2 regions of the Streptomyces sp. NPDC019531 genome follow, and region 1 is predicted to be linked to the other one. Evidence: predicted binding sites of a transcription regulator. Region 1 holds the regulator's gene; the other holds the start of a gene.
The links. The regulator HrcA, encoded in region 1, represses chaperone genes, less so after heat shock. The targets are predictions, from matches to a motif close to TTNGCACTCNGNNNNNCNGAGTGCNAA.
Positions count from the first base shown of each region.

Region 1 (3,410 bases):
CCCGGAGCTTCGCCAGCTCGCGCAGGAGGCGTTCCTGCTCCGGGTCCAGCTTCGTCGGGGTCTGGACCTCGACGTGGACGATGAGGTCGCCCCGGCCGCCGCCGCGCAGGTGGGTGACGCCCCGGCTGTGCAGCGGGATCGACTGGCCGGACTGGGTACCGGGCCGAATGTCGACCTCCTCCATGCCGTCCAGCGTCTCCAGCGGCACCTTCGTGCCGAGCGACGCCGCCGTCATCGGGAGCGTGACCGTGCAGTGCAGATCGTCGCCGCGCCGCTGGAACTGCGAGTGCGGGAGTTCGTGGATCTCGACGTAGAGGTCACCGGCGGGACCGCCACCGGGACCGACCTCGCCCTCACCCGCGAGCTGGATCCGCGTGCCGTTGTCGACACCGGCCGGGATCTTGACCGTGAGCGTGCGGCGCGAGCGGACCCGGCCGTCGCCGGCACACTCCGGGCACGGGGTCGGGACCACGGTGCCGAAGCCCTGGCACTGCGGACACGGCCGCGAGGTCATGACCTGGCCCAGGAAGGACCGCGTCACCTGCGACACCTCACCGCGGCCGCGGCACATGTCACACGTCTGGGCGGAGGTCCCCGGCGCCGCACCCTCACCACTGCAGGTGGTGCAGACGATCGCCGTGTCGACCTGGATGTCCTTCGTCGTGCCGAAGGCCGCCTCGTCGAGCTCGATCTCCAGCCGGATCATCGCGTCCTGGCCGCGCCGGGTGCGCGAGCGCGGACCCCGCTGCGACGCCGTACCGAAGAACGCGTCCATGATGTCCGAGAAGTTCCCGAACCCACCGGCTCCGAAGCCGCCCGCGCCACCGCCGCCGGCCTGCGAGAGCGGGTCGCCGCCGAGGTCGTAGACCTGCTTCTTCTGCGGGTCCGACAACACCTCGTAAGCGGCGTTGATCTCCTTGAACCGCTCCTGGGTCTTCGGATCCGGGTTGACGTCCGGGTGCAGCTCGCGTGCGAGCCGACGGAACGCCTTCTTGATCTCATCCTGCGACGCGTCGCGGCGCACGCCGAGAACGGCGTAGTAGTCCGTGGCCACTTACGACTCCGCCAGGATCTGTCCGACGTACCGTGCCACTGCGCGTACCGCTCCCATCGTTCCCGGGTAATCCATGCGGGTCGGTCCGACCACGCCGAGCTTGGCGACTGCCTCGCCGCCCGAACCGTAGCCGACCGACACCACGGAAGTGGAGTTGAGTCCCTCGTAGGCGTTCTCATGACCAATACGTACGGTCATGCCCGAATCCCCGGCCTCACCAAGGAGTTTGAGGAGCACGACCTGCTCCTCAAGGGCCTCCAGGACGGGCCGGATGGTGAGGGGAAAGTCATGTCCGAAGCGGGTGAGATTGGCGGTGCCGCCGATCATCAACCGCTCCTCGTTCTCCTCGACGAGTGTCTCCAGGAGGGTGGAGAGCACTGTCGCGACCGTACCCCGATCCTCGACGTCGAACGCCTCGGGCAGGTCCTCGACCAGCCGGGGCACATCGGCGAACCGGCGCCCCGCGACCCGGCTGTTGAGCCGCGCCCGCAGATCGGCCAGCGAGGCCTCCCCGAAGGGCGCCGGGCAGTCGACCATGCGCTGCTCGACCCGGCCGGTGTCCGTGATCAGCACGAGCATCAGACGTGCGGGGGCGAGCGCGAGCAGTTCCACATGCCGCACGGTCGAGCGGGTAAGGGACGGGTACTGCACGACCGCGACCTGCCGGGTGAGCTGCGCGAGCAGCCGCACGGTCCGCGCCACGACGTCGTCGAGGTCGACCGCGCCGTCGAGGAAGTTCTGGATCGCGCGCCGCTCGGGCGCGGTCATCGGCTTGACGCCGGCGAGCTTGTCGACGAAGAGGCGGTACCCCTTGTCGGTCGGGATCCGCCCGGCGCTGGTGTGCGGCTGGGCGATGAACCCCTCGTCCTCCAGGGCCGCCATGTCGTTGCGCACGGTCGCCGGGGAGACTCCGAGGTTGTGCCGCTCGGTGAGGGCCTTCGAGCCGACCGGCTCCTCGGTGCCGACATAGTCCTGGACGATGGCGCGCAACACCTGGAGCCTGCGTTCACTCAGCATCGCGCACACCTCCAGAAAGTCGGTCCCTCGTCACCTCGCCTGGCACTCTGTCCGTCCGAGTGCCAGCGCTCCCCGGCCAGTGTACGGCGGTGGGGTACTCCCAGGGCAAGGCTGGTCCTGGCATGACGGGTTGTACGGCTAGCGTCGCGGTATGACGGTGACTTGGGAAGAGCTCGGGTGGGAGCGGGTCGCGACCGGGGTGGGGCGGTGTCGGCTGCCCGGCTGGGACTGCACGGCGGGCCTGGTGATCGGCGAGGGCACAGCCCTGATGATCGATTCCGGCTCCGGCCTCGCGGAGGGGGCGCTCCTGCGCACCCAGGCCGAGGAACTCGCCGGTCACCGTGTGACCCATCTCGCGCTCACCCACCCCCACTTCGACCATGCGTTCGGTGCGGCGGCGTTCGCGGGGGCGGAGGTGTTCGGCGCGGTGGGCGTGGAGACGGTGCTGGCGGGGCGGCTGGGCCGCGCGGAACTGCGGGCGGACGCGGTGCGCAACGGACTGGACCCCCGGCTCGCCGACGAGGCGGTGGACGCCCTCGTCTCCCCCCGGCATCAGGTCTCCGGCGAGTGGACGCTCGACCTGGGCGCCGGCCGGCAGGTCCTGCTGGCGAACGTCGGCCCCGGCCACACGGCCCACGATCTGGTGGTCCTCGTCCCCGGCTCCCCCGAGGTGGTCTTCTGCGGCGATCTGGTCGAGGAGTCCGGCGAACCGCAGGCGGGCCCGGACGCCGTACCGCCGCACTGGCCCGCCGCCCTGGACCGCCTCCTTGACCTGGGCGGCGAGGACGCACTGTACGTGCCCGGTCACGGAGCGGTGGTGGACGCGGCCTTCGTGCGGGCGCAGCGGGACGCGCTGGCCACGCGTTTCGGCGTGTCGTAGTGATCCCCGGCCCGCTTCTCTTATCGTCATCCGAATGCGCCAGTACTCCGCCGACCTGACCCCTCCGTGGAAGAAGCCCAAGCCGGTGCCGGAGGTGCCCGCCGAGCCCGGCCTGGTGGTCGAGGAGCCGGGCACGGGTTTCTGCGGCGCGGTGATCCGCTGCGAGGCGGGCACGGTGACCCTGGAGGACCGCTTCGGCAAGCACCGGGTGTTCCCTCTGGAGCCCCGCGGCTTCCTCCTGGAGGGCCGGGTGGTGACCCTGGTCAGACCTTCTGCGGCGGCTCCCGTACGACCCTCACGTACCGCCTCCGGATCGGTGGCCGTCCCCGGCGCCCGCGCGCGCGTGGCCCGCGCGGGCCGTATCTACGTCGAGGGCCGTCACGACGCGGAACTGGTGGAGAAGGTCTGGGGCGACGACCTGCGCATCGAGGGCGTGGTCGTGGAGTACCTGGAGGGCGT
Region 1 covers NZ_JBJDQL010000005.1:62,129-65,538, forward strand. The annotation lists gene dnaJ (molecular chaperone DnaJ) at 1-1,054, opposite strand, end outside; gene hrcA (heat-inducible transcriptional repressor HrcA) at 1,055-2,071, opposite strand; gene ACI2L1_RS08290 (MBL fold metallo-hydrolase) at 2,223-2,951, shown strand; gene ACI2L1_RS08295 (DUF3097 domain-containing protein) at 2,986-3,410, shown strand, end outside.

Region 2 (3,410 bases), on a different contig from region 1:
GTTGCTGTTGGGGGCGTCGGTGCGCTCCACATGGGTGTCCGAGAGATGCACTATCCGCATGTCCGTCACGCTATCCGGACTTGGTATATGCGTGCACATAAATGGTGATACCCAAGTATTGACGGCCCCACCCGTTCCCGGCTTTCCCGCTGGGCTGTGAGACCGGCCACTCATGCGTGAAGCCCGCCCCACTGAATGTGGGACGGGCTTCGTCCGGAGCGCCGGGCAGGCCTTGCACCTGCATTTCCCCGCAGGAAGCGGGGCGTCTTTCCTTGGACCACCGACGCGTAGTCGACCGACGGGACTTCACGTCGACCGGCTCGTGATCAAGCATAGCGCAGAAAAAACCGCGGGCGGCACACCCCGCTTCCGGGGAAGTGCCGCCCGCGGCAAGGACGTTGATCAACCAGAGGTCGATCAGAAGTCCATGTCACCGCCCGGCATACCGCCACCGGCGGGCGCGGCGGCCTTCTCCGGCTTGTCGGCGATGACGGCCTCGGTGGTGAGGAAGAGCGCGGCGATGGAGGCGGCGTTCTGCAGGGCAGAGCGCGTGACCTTCGCCGGGTCGATGATGCCTTCCTTGACCAGGTCGACGTACTCACCGGTCGCGGCGTTCAGGCCGTGGCCCGGGGTGAGGTTGCGGACCTTCTCCACCACGACGCCGCCCTCAAGGCCGGCGTTGACGGCGATCTGCTTCAGCGGGGCCTCAAGGGCGAGCTTGACGGCGGCAGCGCCGGTCGCCTCGTCACCCTCCAGCTCCAGCTTCTCGAAGACACCGGAGGCCTGCAGCAGGGCCACGCCACCACCGGCGACGATGCCCTCCTCGACGGCCGCCTTGGCGTTGCGCACGGCGTCCTCGATGCGGTGCTTGCGCTCCTTGAGCTCGACCTCGGTCGCGGCACCGGCCTTGATGACGGCGACGCCACCGGCGAGCTTGGCCAGGCGCTCCTGGAGCTTCTCGCGGTCGTAGTCCGAGTCGCTGTTCTCGATCTCGGCACGGATCTGGTTGACCCGGCCGTTGACCTGGTCCGAGGACCCGGCGCCGTCGACGATGGTGGTCTCGTCCTTGGTGATGACGACCTTGCGGGCGCGGCCCAGGAGGTCCAGGGTCGCGTTCTCCAGCTTGAGGCCGACCTCCTCGGAGATGACCTCGCCGCCCGTGAGGATGGCGATGTCGCCGAGCATGGCCTTGCGGCGGTCACCGAAGCCCGGGGCCTTGACGGCGACGGACTTGAAGGTGCCGCGGATCTTGTTGACGACCAGGGTCGACAGGGCCTCGCCCTCGACGTCCTCGGCGATGATCAGCAGCGGCTTGCCCGACTGCATGACCTTCTCCAGGAGCGGGAGCAGGTCCTTGACGGAGCCGATCTTGGAGTTGGCGATGAGGATGTAGGGGTCGTCGAGCGACGCCTCCATCCGCTCCATGTCGGTGGCGAAGTACGCCGAGATGTAGCCCTTGTCGAAGCGCATACCCTCGGTGAGCTCCAGCTCCAGACCGAAGGTCTGGGACTCCTCGACGGTGATGACGCCTTCCTTGCCGACCTTGTCCATCGCCTCGGCGATGAGCTCGCCGATCTGGGTGTCGGCGGCGGAGATGGAGGCCGTGGAGGCGATCTGCTCCTTGGTCTCGACATCCTTGGCCTGCTCAAGGAGAGCGGCGGAGACGGCCTCGACGGCCTTCTCGATACCGCGCTTGAGGGCCATCGGGTTGGCGCCCGCGGCTACGTTGCGAAGGCCTTCCTTGACGAGGGCCTGGGCGAGCACGGTCGCGGTGGTCGTACCGTCGCCGGCGACGTCGTCCGTCTTCTTGGCGACTTCCTTGACCAGCTCGGCGCCGATCTTCTCGTACGGGTCCTCGAGCTCGATCTCCTTGGCGATGGAGACACCATCGTTGGTGATCGTGGGGGCGCCCCACTTCTTCTCGAGGACGACGTTGCGGCCCTTGGGGCCGAGCGTCACCTTCACGGCGTCCGCGAGCTGGTTCATGCCGCGCTCGAGGCCGCGCCGCGCCTCCTCGTCGAACGCGATGATCTTGGCCATGTGAAGTGGTCCCTCCAGGACTGGGGGTGATTCCTTCGGACCGCGCCCGCGCCCGCGACGGACGGCTCGCCTGCCTCGTGGGTTCCTTCCCCATCCGGCCTGCGGGCCTCACCGACCCGGTCCTTCGTTGTCACTCTCACCTTCAGAGTGCTAACGCCAATGATTAGCACTCGGCATGGTCGAGTGCAAGCGGCTACCGAAGACCGGGCGCCTGGTGATGTGTCGGGGCGGGCCCGTCGGGCGGGTGCGGGTCCGCTGCGGCCGGTCGCGCGGTTCCCCGCGCCCCCGGGGAGTCACAGGGTGGCCGGTGTCCGTCGTCGAGCACCGCTCAAGCGGCCGAGCCGCAGGCATCAGGGGGCGGGGAACTGCGCAAACGCCCGCCCATGCCGAAGGGCTCGTAACCCATGACTCCCCATGGGATACGAGCCCTCCGAAGAAGAACGAAGAACGACGCTGTTGTTACCCGGCGCGTGCTTCAGCCTGTCGCGAGACGGACCATGTCCGCCTGCGGCCCCTTCTGACCCTGCGAGATCTCGAACTCGACCCGCTGGCCCTCTTCAAGGGTGCGGTAACCGTCCATCTGGATCGCGCTGTAGTGGACGAATACATCCGCACCACCGTCGACCGCGATGAAGCCGTACCCCTTCTCCGCGTTGAACCACTTGACGGTGCCCTGAGCCATGCCTAACTCCCCTATTACTGGCCCTTGCACGGACCCGCACTTCGCGGATCCGGGTCAGACCTCACCCCCCACATGGTTGGGGGCGTGCGCCGGAACGCGTCGACCGCGGCTGAATGTATCTGTCCAACTGCCGTCTGCAACAGGTCAATCGGACGAGAATTCTGGACGGAAGGGGTCCGGAATGTAGCGAGAATTCGCCTGAATTCGGGGCAAGTCGGGCCCCATAAAAGACGCATAAGGCACATAAGACGCGCACACTTTGGCTACTTCTCATCGCATGCGAAGCCAGAACTCATATGCATGCGGCATGAAGAAAGCCGCAGCTTCCCCAACTGTACCGCGCTCAACCATAGAGAATTGCCCCCTCCGCTTCTCTCGCGGAGGGGGCAATCAGATGAACACTCGGTAATTACTGTTACCGAAGGTAATGACCAGTCATACGGTCACCCGCCGGCGACGGCCGGGATGATCGAGACTCCGGCCCCGTCGGGCGTCGCCGTCTCCAGCCCCTGCTCGAACCGCACGTCGTCGTCGTTCACGTACACGTTGACGAACCGCCGCAGCTTGCCCTGGTCGTCGAGCACCCGGGCCGCGATACCGGTGTGGTTCTTCTCCAGATCGGCGATGACCTCGGCGAGGGTCCCACCTTCGGCGGCCACCTCGGCCTGCCCGCCGGTGTAGGTGCGCA
Region 2 covers NZ_JBJDQL010000004.1:184,820-188,229, forward strand. The annotation lists gene ACI2L1_RS07060 (metallophosphoesterase family protein) at 1-60, opposite strand, end outside; gene groL (chaperonin GroEL) at 418-2,040, opposite strand; gene ACI2L1_RS07070 (cold-shock protein) at 2,516-2,722, opposite strand; gene ACI2L1_RS07075 (MoaD/ThiS family protein) at 3,166-3,410, opposite strand, start outside.
Region 2: the regulator HrcA is predicted to act here: its motif matches at 2,204-2,230, upstream of groL (chaperonin GroEL).